DNA from 3 places in the Streptomyces qianjiangensis genome. Region 3 is predicted to be linked to each of the others. Evidence: riboswitches for the same ligand, from Rfam matches in the RefSeq annotation. Region 3 holds a riboswitch; each other region holds the start of a gene.

Region 1 (4,876 bases), 2.5 Mb from region 3:
CCCTGCACCAGCCGAACTGGTTCCACCTGCCCGGCGCGACCCGCGAGGCCGGCGACACCCGCGCCACGCACGCCGCCGCCCTGGAATACGTGGACCGACACATCGGACGGCTCTTCGCCGCCGCGAGCAGCAGACGCCGCTGCTTCGCCGTCGTCTGTTCCGACCACGGCACCGCCTACGGCGACGACGGATACACCGGCCACCGCCTCGGCCACGAGTCCGTCTGGACCGTGCCCTACGCCCAGTTCTTCCTGGACCCCGCATCCCGCCCGACGGAGGCCGCCCGATGACCACCGCCGAGCTGACGACGGCAACCAGCCCCTACCAGAGCTATGTCTACGCCTACCCCCACAAGACCGCCTACCGCCGACTCCACGACCGCCCCCTGCTGAACACCCTCTGGGCGGCCGAGCCCAAGGACACCCTCTCCCTCTACCTCCACATCCCCTTCTGCGAAGTCCGCTGCGGTTTCTGCAACCTCTTCACCCGCATTGGCGCCACCGACGGCCTGACCGGCGCCTACCTGGACGCGCTGGAGCGCCAGGCGGGGGCCGTACGGGAAGCGCTCGGGGACACGGACGAGGTCCGGTTCGCCACGGCGGCCTTCGGCGGCGGCACCCCGACCTTCCTCACCGCCCCGAGCTCGAGCGGCTGTGTGACATCGCCGAACACCGCATGGGCGCCGACCTGCGCGCCGTCCCGCTGTCGGTCGAGGCCTCCCCGGCCACCGCCACGGCCGACCGGCTCACGGTCCTCGCCGAGCGCGGCACCACCCGGCTGAGCCTGGGCGTACAGAGCTTCGTCGACTCCGAGGCCCGTGCCGCCGTACGCCCGCAGCGCCGCGCCGACGTGGAGTCGGCCCTCGCCCGCATCCGTGACGCCGGCATCCCCGTCCTCAACATCGACCTCATCTACGGCATCGACGGCCAGACGGAACGGACCTGGCTGCATTCCCTCGACGCGGCCCTCGCCTGGCGACCCGAGGAGCTCTACCTCTACCCCCTCTACGTCCGCCCCCTGACCGGCCTGGGCCGACGCGGTAGCGGCCCCGACCCCGCCTGGGACGAACAGCGGCTGCGCCTGTATCGCGCAGGCCACGACCACCTCCTCGCGCACGGCTACAACCAGCAGTCCATGCGCATGTTCCGCCGCACCGACGCCCCGCCCCAGGGCGCCGACGACCACGCCTGCCAGACCGACGGGATGATCGGCCTGGGCTGCGGTGCCCGCTCCTACACGGCCCGTCTGCACTATTCCTTCGACTACGCCGTGGACATGCACCAGATACGCGCGATCATCGACGACTACGTCTCCCGCCCGGCCGCCGACTTGGCCCACGCCGAGTACGGCCGCCCCATCGACACCGACGAGGCCCGCCGCCGTCACCTCCTGCAGTCCCTGCTCCAGGCCGAGGGCCTGTGCCCCGACGACTACCGCGCCCGCTTCGGGGCCGCCCCCGCCGACCACTTCGGCCCCGAACTCACCCGCTTCGCCGACCGCGGCTGGCTGACCGACGACGGCACCACGCTCAGGCTCACCCCCGAGGGACTCGCCCACTCCGACGCGATCGGCCCCGACCTGTTCTCCCCGGCGGTCCGGGCCGCCATGGCCGCCTACGAGAGGAAGTGACCGGCCCGCCATGGACCTCACCCTCCTCTACCGGGGCCCCCTCGCCTCCTGCGACTACGACTGCCCGTACTGTCCCTTCGCCAAGCGTCGCGACACCGGCGCCCAACTGCGCGTGGACCGCGCCTCCTTGGAGCGCTTCGCGGCCTGGGCCCGGCGGCAGACCGGCGACCGCCTGTCCCTCCTGTTCACCCCGTGGGGAGAGGGCCTGGTCCGCTCCTGGTACCGGCGCACCCTCGCCGACCTGTCCCACCTGCCGCACATCCGGCGCGTGGCGATCCAGACCAACCTCAGCTGCCGTACCGACTGGCTCGCCGAGGCCGACCCCGACACGCTGGCCCTGTGGTGCACCTACCACCCCGGACAGACCCCGTACGACCGCTTCCTCACCAAATGCCACGAACTGACCGCGTACGGCATCCGCTTCAGCGTCGGCATCGTCGGCCTGGTTGACCATCTCGACGCGGCCCGGCGCCTGCGCGCCGACCTGCCCGAGCACGTCTACCTGTGGGTCAACGCCGCCGAGGGACACACCTACACCGACGCGGAGGCCGCCCGGTGGACGGGCCTGGACCCACTCTTCCCGTACAGCCGGCACCCGCACACCAGCGCGGGACTGCCCTGCCGCACCGGCGACTCCGTGATCTCCGTCGACGGCGAAGGCACCGTCCGCCGCTGCCACTTCGTACCCACCCCGCTGGGCAACCTCTACGACGGCTCCTACCGCGCCGCCCTGCGCCCCCGCCCCTGCCCACTCGCCACCTGCGACTGCCACATCGGCTATGTGCACCTGGAGACGCTGCCCCTGTACGACGTCTTCGCGGGCGGCGTCCTGGAACGCGTCCCGGCCATGGCCCCAGCGACCCCGATCCTCCACCCGTCACACGTGACGGGGAGTTGACGGGACGCTCGCTCCGCCGGGCCACCCGGTGGGAGAGGAAGATCACGCCTGGTGGACGCGGTCTTGGCCATGCTCCCGACTCGCGGTACCGTCGGTGCGATATCGACGACGGCGAGACGGAAGCCGGTGGGAATCCGGCACGGTCGCGCCACTGTATGCGAGAGGCCCCTGGGGCGTTTCGTGAGTCAGACCCGTGGCCGTCGTCCAGTGCACCACCGAGATGGGACGCGAACTCCCAGAGGAGGCCCTGCCATGGCGCAGACCGTCGCCCAGCCGACAGCCACCACCCCCGTCGTTCCCGCCACGCTGCCGCTGAAGGCGATAGCACCCTGGGCGGTCTTCTTCGGCATCCTGATGCTGGTCCTGCTGTACTTCGTCGGCGCCGAGCAGGGCGCCACCTCCGTGTTCAACGGCACGGACGTCCACGAGTGGGTGCACGACGCCCGCCATCTGCTCGGCTTCCCCTGCCACTGACGCGAGGGGCGCCGCACAACCATGAACTCCACAACCGTAAGAAACCTCCTCGTGCGGGGCATGCTCGCCGGCCTGGCCGCCGGCGTGCTCGCCCTCGTCGTCGCCTACTTCCTCGGTGAGCCGAGTGTCGGCAACGCGATCAGCTTCGAGGAGGCGCACTCCCACGAGCACGAGATGGAGGTCGTCTCCCGCTCCCTGCAGTCCACCGCCGGACTCGCCACCGGCGTCCTGGTCTATGGGGTCGCCTTCGGCGGCATCGCGGCGCTCGCGTTCTGCTTCGCGCTCGGCCGCGTCGGCCGGTTCAGCCCCCGGGCGACCGCGCTGCTGCTGTCCGGCTGCGCACTGCTGGCCGTGTACGTCGTGCCGTTCCTCAAGTACCCGGCCAATCCGCCCTCCGTGGGTGATCCCGACACCATCGGCAAGCGGACGACTCTGTACTTCCTGATGATGGCGCTCAGCGTGCTCCTCGCGATCGCCGCCACCATCCTGGGCAAGCGGCTCGCGCCCTCGCTGGGCACCTGGTACGCGACCGTCACGGCGGTGGCGGCCTTCGCCGTCGTCATCGGGCTCGCGTTCGCGTTCCTGCCCGTCATCAACGAGGTGCCGAAGGACTTCCCGGCCACCCTGCTGTGGCGGTTCCGGCTCTCCGCGCTGGCCATCCAGACGGTGCTGTGGGGCGGATTCGGCCTCGTCTTCGGCGAGTTGGCCGAGCGGATGCTCAATCCCAAGCCCGCGGCAGCCTCGTCCGGGCGGGCGGTTCCAGCCGCGCACTGATCCCTTCAGGACACACCTTCAGGACACAAGAGGGCCCTTCGGAACCGGCGGATTCAAGGGGCCCTCTCGCGTTCTCGGGACACCGACGGAGGCGACGAGCGGAGGAGCCCGTTGGCCAGACGTCAAGCCGGGGTCGTAGCGCCCGCACGCCCGCCGTCCTGGCAAGATGGCGGCATGGAACGTGTGCTTGGCATCGGTGGTTACTTCATGCGGGCCACCGACCCTGCGGCCCTGAGCGCGTGGTACCGCGACTGCCTGGGCCTGGACGCCGATGAGCACGGCCTGTGGCGTCAGGGAGCCGGGCCGACGGTGTTCGCGCCGTTCGAGTCCGAGACCGACTACTTCGGGTCCCGCGCCCAGCAGACCATGCTCAACTTCCGGGTCCGCGACCTGGACGCGATGCTCGCGCAACTGCGCGCCAAGGGAGCGGACGTGGCCGACGAGACGCAGGACATGGAGGGCGTCGGCCGATTCGGCTGGGTCACCGACCCCGAGGGCAACCGAATCGAACTGTGGCAGCCCGCCTGACCGGGCCTTCACACCGGCGGTGACCATCGCCTCCGCCGAGTGGGGAGGCATCCGCAGCACTTTGACCCCGCTCGAGGACCGCGACCTCCAGTAGGGAGTCGGGGGCCGCCGTTCGGCAGGTCGACCGTTCACGGCTATTGACTCCGCGTGCAACAGTGGCGATCCTCGTCGGCATGTCTTGCGCGGGTCATGTCAAGTCGGGTGGGGGTCTGCGGACCTTGGACCACGGCCCGGCTCGTCGGCCGTGCTTCCCCCCGACCGAGGGACGTGGTGTGTGACCGTGACCGGACGCCCGTACCGCAGACGCAAAGACGTCACCGTCGTCTCGCTGCTCCTCCTCGTACTGGCCGCAGTCCTCGGCCCCACCCCGAGTTCGGCGGCCGGCAACCACTGGTGGGATCCGACCGCACGACCCACGCCGGACTCCCAGATCAATGTCACCGGCGAGCCGTTCACCGGCACCGACGCCAAGGGCGAGGTACGCGGGTTCGTCGACGCCCACGACCACCTGTTCGCCAACGAGGCCTTCGGCGGGCGGCTCATCTGCGGCAAGACCTTCTCCGAGGCCGGGAT
Region 2 (4,876 bases), on a different replicon from region 3:
CTCGTTGAGGGCCTTGGCCAGCAGGGTGGTGAACTCCTCGGCGGTGGCGGCGTGGAAGGCGGGCACTCCCATCGCCTGGGCGAGTCCGACGAAGTCCAGGTCCGGCCGGGACAGGTCCAGCAGGTCCCGGCCGGCCCGCCCGCGACCTTGGCCCTCCGGCGTCGGTACCAGGCGGTCGTACTCCATCTCCAGGACGGAGTACGACTGGTTGGCGTAGACGACGGTGGTGATGTCCAGGCCCTCGCGGGCCATCGTCCACAGCGCCTGGGCGGTGTACATGGCGCTGCCGTCGGCCTCCAGGCACACCACCGGCCGGTCGGGGCAGGCGATCGCGGCGCCGACGGCCAGCGGCAGGCCCTGGCCGATGGCACCGCCGGTGAGGGTCAGCCAGTCATGGTGCGGGGCACCGGCGGTGGCCGAGGGCAGCCACAGGCCGGACGTGTTGGCCTCGTCCACCACGATCGCCCCCTCCGGCAGCAGCGCTCCCACAGCGGCCGCGACCGACTCACCGGTCAGCCCGCCCGCGGGTGACTCCGGCCTGGCCAGGCCCGCCGTGGTCGCCGTCGCGGGCGGCAGCAGGTCCGCCAGATGCGCGAGGGCCTCTACGACGTCGTCGCCCGGGCCGGCCAGGGTATGGACGTGGCAGTCGCGAGGGACGAGGAGGCCCGGTGTCTCCGGGTAGGCGAAGAAGGACACCGGGGTGCGGGCACCGACCAGCACCAGGTGCCGCAGACCGTGGAGTTGGGCGAGAGCGCCCTCGGGCAGATATGCGAGCCGCTCGACGGCGGGCAGGCCCGCGCCGCGCTCCAGGCGCGCCGGGAAGGTCTCGCACAGCAGCCGGGCCCCGGTGGCCGCGACACGGGCCGCCGCGCGCAACGCCGCGCGCGCGGGTGGCCGGGCCACCGAGCAGGATCGCGGCCGGTTCTCCGGAGCGCAGCGCGGCGGCGACGGTCATCACCGTGTCGTCCGGCACGGGTGCGGGCGGCTGGGACGGCAGCGGCGGGGCCGGGGAGGCCCCGGCGACCAGGAGATGTCGGCGGGCAGGATCAGCGTGGCCACCTGGCCGGGGGGAGCCGTGGCGGCGGCCACGGCGGCAGAGGCGTGGATACCGGCGGCCGGCGCGTCGCCGCAGCGGCGCACCCAGCCGGAGACGGTCCCGGCCAGCGCGTCGATGTCCGACTCGAGCGGGGCGTCGAGCGGTTTGTGGTGCGTGGCGTGCTCACCGACGAGGTTCACCAGAGGTGTGGCCGCGCGCCGCGCGTTGTGCAGGTTGGCCAGGCCGTTGCCGAGGCCCGGTCCGAGATGCAGCAGGGTGGCGGCGGGCCGGCCGGTCATCCGGCCGTAGCCGTCGGCCGCCCCGGTCGCGACGCCCTCGAACAGGCAGGGCACCGCCCTGACCGCCGGTTCCCTGTCCAGCGCGGCGACCAGATGCATCTCGGATGTGCCCGGGTTGGCGAAGTACACCTCCACGCCGCACGCCCGCAGGGTCGCCACGACCGCTTCCGCACCGTTCACGTCTCGTCCCGTCCTCGCCTGGTGATGGTCATGTCCGTGGGCAGAAGAAACCGGCGGTTTCAGTCGAGGAGCACACCGGGATTGAGGATTCCACCCGGGTCGAAGGCTTGCTTGATCCTGCGCATCAGCTCGACCCTGGCCGGGTCCTCCAGCTCCAGGAAGTACGACTTCTTCGCCCTGCCGATCCCATGCTCGCCCGAGACCGCGCCACCGCGCTCCAGGCCCGCCCGGAACAGCCGCCGCAGCACCTCGTCACGGCGGACGGGGTCCGGCTGGAAGACCGACAGATGCACGTTGCCGTCGCCGGCGTGGCCGCAGCCGGTGACCAGCGACCCGGTGTCCTCGGCGGCCGCCCGGGCGGCGGCCAGCAGCCCGTGCAGCTCGCCGCGCGGCACGACCACGTCCACGATGTCGTCGGCACCGGCCGCCTTCGCCGTCCAGAAGGCTCGCTCACGGGCCTCGACCAGGCTCCTCGCCGTGGCCGCGGGCAGCACGAAGACGTCCGCCGCGCCGAGTTCGAGCAACTGCTCGCCGACCGCCTCGACATCCTCCTGGAGCCGCGTCCCGGAGCGGTCCTCCAGCACGACGAGCAGATAGCCGAGCGCGCTCAGGCGCACGGACGCGGGAATGCCCAGCCCCTTGCCGTGGCCGTCCGCGATCGCCGCCATGGCCAGCGGGTCCACGTACTCCAGCGCGGCCGGCTCCAGGCCCCCGCCCGCCAGCGGCGGAACCGACCGGAAGGCGTCCTCGGCCGACGCGAACGCCGCCAGTACGGTCGTGGAGTGCCGGGCCCGCGGCCGCAGCCGCAGCGTCGCCTCCGTGACCAGGGCGAGCGTGCCCTCGGAGCCGACCAGGAGCTGGGCCAGGTCGTAGCCGGTGGACGTCTTGACGTACTTGCCGCCGCCGCGCACGATCTCGCCGGACGCCAGGACGGCCTCGACGGCGAGCACATGGTGGCGGGTGACCCCGTGCCGTACGGCGTGCATCCCGCCGGCGTTGGTGGCGATGGTGCCGCCGATGCTGGCGGTGGGTTCGCCGAGCCGCACCGGATACTGCAGGCCTGACTTGGCGGCCTCGTGGTCCAGTTGGTCCAGGGTGACCCCGGGCTGCACGACGGCCACGTGGTTGACGGCGTCCACTTCCAGGACGCGGTTCATCCGCTCGAACGAGACCGTGATCCCGCCCGGCCGGGGCACACATCCCCCCGACATGCCGGTCCCCGAGCCGCGGGCGGTCACCGGGATCCCGGCCTCGCCGGCGATTCTGAGCACGTCCGCCACCTCGGCGGCCGCGGCGGGCCGGACCAGGTACGCGGGCGTCTGCGGCAGGGCGGTCAGCGACTCGTCACCGGCGTACTCAGGGGGGACCTCCGCCCCGGCCAGAACGTGCCGTGCCCCCACGGCGCCGGCCAGCAGCGCCTCGGTGTCCGCCATCGCACCCCCTCCTCGGCCCCCGCTCCCGCGATCCTTGCCGCGCACCCACTCCACCGGAGGGGGCCGTCCGGCCCTTGCCCAGGGCCATGTGGACCGGCATGCGTTGTGGACCCCCTCGGGCGGCGGCTCGCCGACGGCGGGTGTGTGGCAGGATGCGGGTGACGGATGCGGAGGAAGTCCGGTGCGGGCCCGATGGCCCAAGTCCGGTGCGGGCCCGCCACTGTAACCGGGGAGCTGCCTCCCGCTGATGGCCACTGGCAGCCGGTGCGAACCGGCCGCTGGGAAGGCCGGGAGCCGGCGCCGGTACCCGTGCTGCACAAGCCGGGCGCCGAGATCCGGGAGCCAGGATATTCCGGCCGTCCCGCAGCCAGGCACTACCCGCCCGGGCACGGCCTGTTCACGGCGGCGTGGAGAACCGTCGACAGCGGAAGGAACTCCCTTCATGGTGCCCTCGTCCGGCTCCGACCCCACCCTTCGGTCTGCCGCCGACCCCGCCGTCGGCCAGTTGCTGGAGCGCACCCTGGCCGCCATCACGCCCGCGGACCCCGACGCCCGCACCGCGGCCCGTGACCGCCAGAACAACCTGACCAAGCCGCCCGGCTCGCTGGGCCGGCTGGAGGATGTGTCGGTCCAGCTCGCGGCTCTGGCGGGAAGCTGCCCGCCGCCGCTGCCGGAACCGGCCGCGGTCGCCGTCTTCGCCGCCGATCACGGTGTCCACGCCCAGGGCGTCAGCGTCTGGCCGCAGGAGGTGACGACCCAGATGGTCGCCAACTTCCTGGCCTGCGGCGCCGCGGTGAACGTCCTGGCCGCTCAGACCGGAGCCAGGGTGGTCGTGGTGGACGTGGGCGTCGCCACCCCGGTGGCGACCTCGGACACGAACCCGGACATGCTGCTACGACGCCGGGTCCGGGCGGGAACCGCCGACATGACCCAGGCTCCGGCCATGACCCGTCAGGAGGCCGTCGACGCCATCGAGGTCGGCATCGGCGTCGCCACACAACTCGTCGACGACGGCTGCCGCTGCCTGCTCACCGGCGACATGGGCATCGCCAACACCACCGCGTCCGCGGCACTGATCGCCGTGTTCACCGGTGCGGACCCGGACGACGTCACCGGTCACGGAGCGGGAATCGACGACACGGCCCGACGGCACAAGGTGGGGGTGGTGCGCAGCGCCCTGGAGCTGCACGGGCCGGACCCGCACGACCCGGTCGGGGCCGTGGCGGCGGTCGGCGGCCTGGAACACGCGGCGATAGCCGGGTTCGTACTGGGCGCCGCCATGCACCGGGTCCCGGTGATCCTGGACGGGGTGATCGCCACATCGGCCGCTCTGGTCGCGGCCGCGCTCTCCCCTGATGCCCTGGCCGCCTGTGTGGCCGGACACCGCTCGGTCGAACCCGGGCACACCATCGCCCTGCGCCACCTCGACCTGCATCCCATGGTCGACCTGGGACTACGGCTCGGCGAGGGCACCGGTGCCGTGCTGGCCCTGCCGCTCGTACAGGCGGGGGTGCGCGCCTTGCGCGACATGGCCACATTCGACTCCGCGGAGGTCTCGAGCAAGAGCCTCTGAAACAGCCTGCCTGCCGCGCCACAGGCAGGACACCTACTGCGCCCGCCGTCCACGAGGCGGGCGTCTTCCACCGGAGCCCGGTTCAGGACGTGCCTGAACCGGGCTCCGGTCACGTCCGCGACACCCACTGCGACACCCACTCATTACGACGCCCGCTACTGAACCCGGGGGAGGGATGGCGCGAATTTTGGTTACGGTATCGTAGGTTACGGAACCGTAAGTACGTGTTCCGGACCCGGCTAGCATCCTTGCGAGGACCCATGAGCACACCCCGGACGAGGGCAGACCTGCCCTGGCTGATCCAAGGCGGAATGGGGGTGGGCGTGTCCGGCTGGCGCCTGGCTCGTGCCGTCGC
Region 3 (4,876 bases):
AGTTCGTGGCCCGCCTCAAGCGTCCCGCGGAGTGACGCCCGCTCCGGCTCGAGCGTCCCGCGGAGTGATGCCCGGCCCGGCTCAAGCGGCTGTTGCGTAAGGGAGTTGACCGACGCGTCCCCGTACGACCGTCATGTGCGGGGGTTCCGCTGCCGCTGCGGCGACTTCTGCACAGAATCGACATGCCGATATGAGGATGAGGTCTTCCACTTGTGTGACGACGTCGCCTAGATTGCCTGCGCATTACACGTGTGATCAGTAGTGATCAGTGGTGATCTGCGAGGGGACGGAGTCGCACGATGTCGGATACCTCGGATGTGACCGGAGCGGCGGTGGTGACGCCCTTGCGCGTCGTCATCGCCCTCTGTCTGATCGCGCCCTTCGTGGCGATGCTGTGGGTCGGCTCCTACGCCAGGACGGACCCCGAGTTCAGCGGGATCCCGTTCTTCTACTGGTACCAGATGCTGTGGGTGGTCATCTCCACCGCGCTGACGATGACCGCGTACAAGCTGTGGCAGCGTGACCAGCGCGCCCGCGCGGCGGCCCGGCGAAGCGGGGGTGCGTCGAAGTGAAGGACGGTGTGAACGGCGTCGCGCTCGGCGTGTTCGTCTTCTTCTTCCTGGCCGTCACGGTCATGGGCTTCCTGGCCGCCCGCTGGCGCAGGGCCGACAACGAGCACAGCCTCGACGAATGGGGCCTGGGCGGACGGTCGTTCGGCACCTGGATCACCTGGTTCCTGCTCGGCGGCGACCTGTACACGGCGTACACCTTCGTCGCCGTACCGGCGGCGATCTACGCGGCGGGCGCGGCCGGCTTCTTCGCCGTGCCGTACACGATCCTCGTCTACCCGCTGATCTTCATGTTCCTTCCGCGCCTGTGGTCGGTGTCCCACCGACACGGCTATGTGACGACCTCGGACTTCGTGCGCGGCCGCTTCGGCTCCAAGGGCCTGTCGCTGGCGGTCGCGGTCACCGGAATCCTGGCGACGATGCCCTACATCGCGCTCCAACTGGTCGGCATCCAGGCCGTCCTCGACGTGATGGGCGTCGGCGGCGGCGAGAGCACCCACTGGTTCGTCAAGGACCTGCCGCTGCTGATCGCCTTCGGCGTGCTGGCCGCGTACACCTACTCCTCGGGCCTGCGGGCGCCCGCCCTGATCGCGTTCGTGAAGGACGCGCTGATCTACATCGTCATCGCGGTGGCGATCATCTACATCCCCATCAAGCTGGGCGGTTTCGACGACATCTTCACCAAGGCGGGCGACGCGTTCAGCCAGGTCAACCCGGCGACCGGCAAGCCGCGCGGCGCTCTCGCCCCGCCGGAGGCCGGCCAGTGGACGTACGCCACGCTGGCACTGGGCTCCGCGCTCGCGCTCTTCATGTACCCGCACTCGATCACCGCGACGCTCTCCTCGAAGAGCCGTGACGTGATCCGCCGCAACACCACGATCCTGCCGCTGTACTCCCTCATGCTCGGCCTGCTGGCCCTGCTGGGCTTCATGGCGATCGCGGCGGACGTCAAGGTGCAGAACGGCCAGCTGGCCATCCCGCAGCTGTTCGAGAACATGTTCCCGGACTGGTTCGCGGGCGTGGCCTTCGCGGCGATCGGCATCGGTGCCCTCGTCCCCGCGGCCATCATGTCCATCGCGGCCGCGAACCTGTTCACCCGCAACATCTACAAGGACTTCATCAAGCCGGACGCCACGCCCGCGCAGGAGACCAAGGTCTCCAAGCTGGTCTCCCTCCTGGTGAAGGTGGGCGCGCTGGTCTTCGTCCTGACGATGGACAAGACGGTCGCCATCAACTTCCAGCTGCTCGGCGGCATCTGGATCCTGCAGACCTTCCCGGCCATGGTCGGCGGCCTGTTCAGCCGCTGGTTCCACCGCTGGGCGCTGCTCGCGGGCTGGGCGGTCGGCATGGTGTACGGCACCGTCGCCGCGTACGGCGTCGCCTCACCGACGCAGAAGCACTTCGGCGGCTCGGCCGAGGAGATCCCGGGCATCGGGGAGATCGGCTACATCGGCCTCACCGCGTTCGTGCTCAACGTGGCCGTCACGGTGGTGCTGACCTTCGTCCTGAAGGCGCTGAAGGCCCCCGAGGGCGTCGACGAGACCAGCCCGGCGGACTACACGGCGGACTCCGGCGACCCGGGCGTCCAGGTGGAGCTGCCGCCGGCGACCGCGGACGCGGGCCACTGAGGACGCCGGTCACCGCGGACGCGAGCCGCTGACGACACCGGCCGCTGAGGGCAGGCAAGAACGGGCCGTCGGAGAAAATCCGGCGGCCCGTTGTCGTACCCGTCCTGCACACTCGGTCCCATGGACATCGAGATCAGGCGGACGGCCCCGGACGAGTACGGCACCCTGGGCGAGATCACCGCCCAGGCCTATCTCCAGGACGGCCTCCTCGACTTCGGGGAGAGCGACGGGTACCTCGGCGAGCTCAGAGACGTGGCCAAGCGCGCGGCCGCCGCGGAGGTACTGGCCGCCGTGGCGGACGGCGAACTGCTCGGCGGCGTCACCTTCGTACCGGCGGGCGGGCCCATGGCCGACATCGCCCGCGCCGGAGAGGCCGAGATACGGATGCTCGCGGTCGGCCACGCGGCACGCAGTCGCGGCGTCGGGGAGGCCCTGGTGCGCGCCTGTGTCGATCGCGCGCGGGCCACACCGGGCTGCGTACGGGTCGTGCTGTCCACCCAGCGCTCCATGCGGGCCGCCCATCGCATCTACGAACGCATGGGCTTCGTCCGCACACCAGAGCGGGACTGGAATCCCCTCCCCCACCTCGACGACATCACACTCCTCACCTACGAGTTGACGCTCTGATACCGCCACGACACAACATCTGGGGGTGGCACGGCAGCCAGGCACTAGATGTATGCTCATGCTCGCTGTCGCCGCAGGGGAATCCGGTGCGAATCCGGAACTGTCCCGCAACGGTGTACTTGCGCGTATCCGCCCCCCGGGGGTCGAAGCGCGCTCGTGTCAGTCCGAGGACCTGCCGACAGCGCACCCGGCCGTCCGGCCCGGGTGCCCCGACGTCCGGGCCTCGTGGAATGGGCCGGTGGACGCGACGCCGCGTGCGCTCGTGTGCTGCCCCCTGCCCTGCGCAAGGCCCCCGTGCCGAGCCAGGGAGAGCCCCACGTGACCATCGCGCCAGCCGAACCGGATTCAGCGACCCGCCTGGAGACCGTCGGTCCCGGTGCCGCGCTGCTGCGGACCCTGACCGAGCTGACCGCCGACCTGCCCGACACCGACCCCGGCCGCGTCGCCGCCGCCGCGCTGCGCGGACGGTCCACCCGGGCGGACGAGACGGAGCTGCGCGAGCTGGCCACGGAGGCGGCGGCCGGCCTCATCTCCGAGGACCCGGCCTACTCCCGGCTGGCCGCCCGGCTGCTGACCCTCTCCATCCGCGCCGAGGCCGCCTCGCAGGGCGTGACGTCCTTCACCGGGTCCGTCGCCGTGGGGCACCGCGAGGGGCTGATCGCCGACCGCACCGCCGCGTTCGTACGGCTGCACGCCGAGCGGCTCGACGCCCTGGTCGACCCGTCGGCCGACGACCGCTTCGGCTACTTCGGCCTGCGCACCCTGCACAGCCGCTATCTGCTGCGCCACCCCATCACCCGCAAGGTCGTCGAGACGCCCCAGCACTTCATGCTGCGGGTCGCCGCGGGTCTCGCCGAGGACGAGTCCTCCCGCTCCGTCGACGAAGTCGCCGCGCTCTACGGGCTCATGAGCCGCCTCGACTATCTGCCCTCCTCCCCCACGCTCTTCAACTCCGGCACGCGGCACCCCCAGATGTCGTCCTGCTACCTCCTCGACTCCCCGCTGGACGAGCTGGACTCCCTCTACGACCGCTACCACCAGGTGGCCCGGCTCTCGAAGCACGCCGGTGGCATCGGGCTGTCGTACTCCCGCATCCGCAGCCGTGGTTCGCTGATCCGCGGCACCAACGGGCACTCCAACGGCATCGTCCCGTTCCTGAAGACCCTCGACGCCTCCGTCGCCGCCGTGAACCAGGGCGGCCGGCGCAAGGGCGCGGCCGCGGTCTACCTGGAGACCTGGCACTTTGACATCGAGGAGTTCCTGGAGCTGCGCGACAACACCGGTGAGGACGCCCGGCGTACGCACAACCTCAACCTCGCGCACTGGATCCCGGACGAGTTCATGCGCCGGGTCGACGCCGACGGGCAGTGGTCGCTGTTCTCCCCGTCGGACGTGCCGGAGCTGGTGGACCTGTGGGGCGCGGAGTTCGACGCCGTGTACCGCAAGGCGGAGGCGGACGGGCTCGCGAAGAAGACCATTCCCGCCCGTGACCTCTACGGCCGCATGATGCGCACCCTGGCGCAGACCGGCAACGGCTGGATGACCTTCAAGGACGCCGCCAACCGCACCGCCAACCAGACGGCCGAGCCGGGCCATGTCGTCCACTCCTCCAACCTCTGCACGGAGATCCTGGAGGTCACGGACGACGGGGAGACGGCGGTCTGCAACCTGGGGTCGGTCAACCTCGGCGCGTTCGTCGTCGACGGGGACATCGACTGGGAGCGGCTGGACGAGACGGTCCGCACGGCCGTCACCTTCCTCGACCGTGTCGTCGACATCAACTTCTACCCGACCGAGCAGGCCGGCCGGTCCAACGCCAAGTGGCGTCCCGTCGGCCTCGGCGCGATGGGGCTGCAGGACGTCTTCTTCAAGCTGCGGCTGCCGTTCGACTCGCCCGAGGCGCGCGCCCTGTCGACCCGGATCGCCGAGCGGATCATGCTCGCCGCGTACGAGGCCTCCGCCGACCTCGCCGAGCGGAGCGGCCCGCTCCCGGCCTGGGAGAAGACCCGCAGCGCCAGGGGCGTCCTGCACCCCGACCACTACGGCGCGGAA

The links. A riboswitch is a leader RNA that binds a small molecule or an ion and turns the genes downstream of it on or off. The one in region 3 is predicted to bind cobalamin.
Region 1: another riboswitch for cobalamin. It lies ahead of N8I87_RS37610 (CbtB domain-containing protein); the one in region 3 lies ahead of N8I87_RS26835 (ribonucleoside-diphosphate reductase subunit alpha).
Region 2: another riboswitch for cobalamin. It lies ahead of cobT (nicotinate-nucleotide--dimethylbenzimidazole phosphoribosyltransferase); the one in region 3 lies ahead of N8I87_RS26835 (ribonucleoside-diphosphate reductase subunit alpha).

Annotation. Positions count from the first base shown of each region.
Region 1 covers NZ_CP106798.1:8,251,609-8,256,484, forward strand. The annotation lists gene N8I87_RS37595 (STM4013/SEN3800 family hydrolase) at 1-290, shown strand, start outside; partial or broken gene N8I87_RS37600 (STM4012 family radical SAM protein) at 287-1,629, shown strand; gene N8I87_RS37605 (STM4011 family radical SAM protein) at 1,640-2,527, shown strand; cobalamin riboswitch at 2,594-2,743, shown strand; gene N8I87_RS37610 (CbtB domain-containing protein) at 2,780-3,001, shown strand; gene N8I87_RS37615 (CbtA family protein) at 3,023-3,775, shown strand; gene N8I87_RS37620 (VOC family protein) at 3,950-4,303, shown strand; gene N8I87_RS37625 (galactose-binding domain-containing protein) at 4,578-4,876, shown strand, end outside.
Region 2 covers NZ_CP106799.1:24,812-29,687, reverse strand. The annotation lists partial or broken gene N8I87_RS42340 (acetolactate synthase large subunit) at 1-1,515, opposite strand, end outside; gene N8I87_RS42335 (FAD-binding oxidoreductase) at 1,575-2,948, opposite strand; cobalamin riboswitch at 3,120-3,300, shown strand; gene cobT (nicotinate-nucleotide--dimethylbenzimidazole phosphoribosyltransferase) at 3,391-4,521, shown strand; gene N8I87_RS42325 (nitronate monooxygenase) at 4,782-4,876, shown strand, end outside.
Region 3 covers NZ_CP106798.1:5,789,934-5,794,809, reverse strand. The annotation lists gene N8I87_RS26855 (GntR family transcriptional regulator) at 1-35, shown strand, start outside; gene N8I87_RS26850 (DUF3311 domain-containing protein) at 300-572, shown strand; gene mctP (monocarboxylate uptake permease MctP) at 569-2,197, shown strand; gene N8I87_RS26840 (GNAT family N-acetyltransferase) at 2,318-2,824, shown strand; cobalamin riboswitch at 2,877-3,018, shown strand; gene N8I87_RS26835 (ribonucleoside-diphosphate reductase subunit alpha) at 3,143-4,876, shown strand, end outside.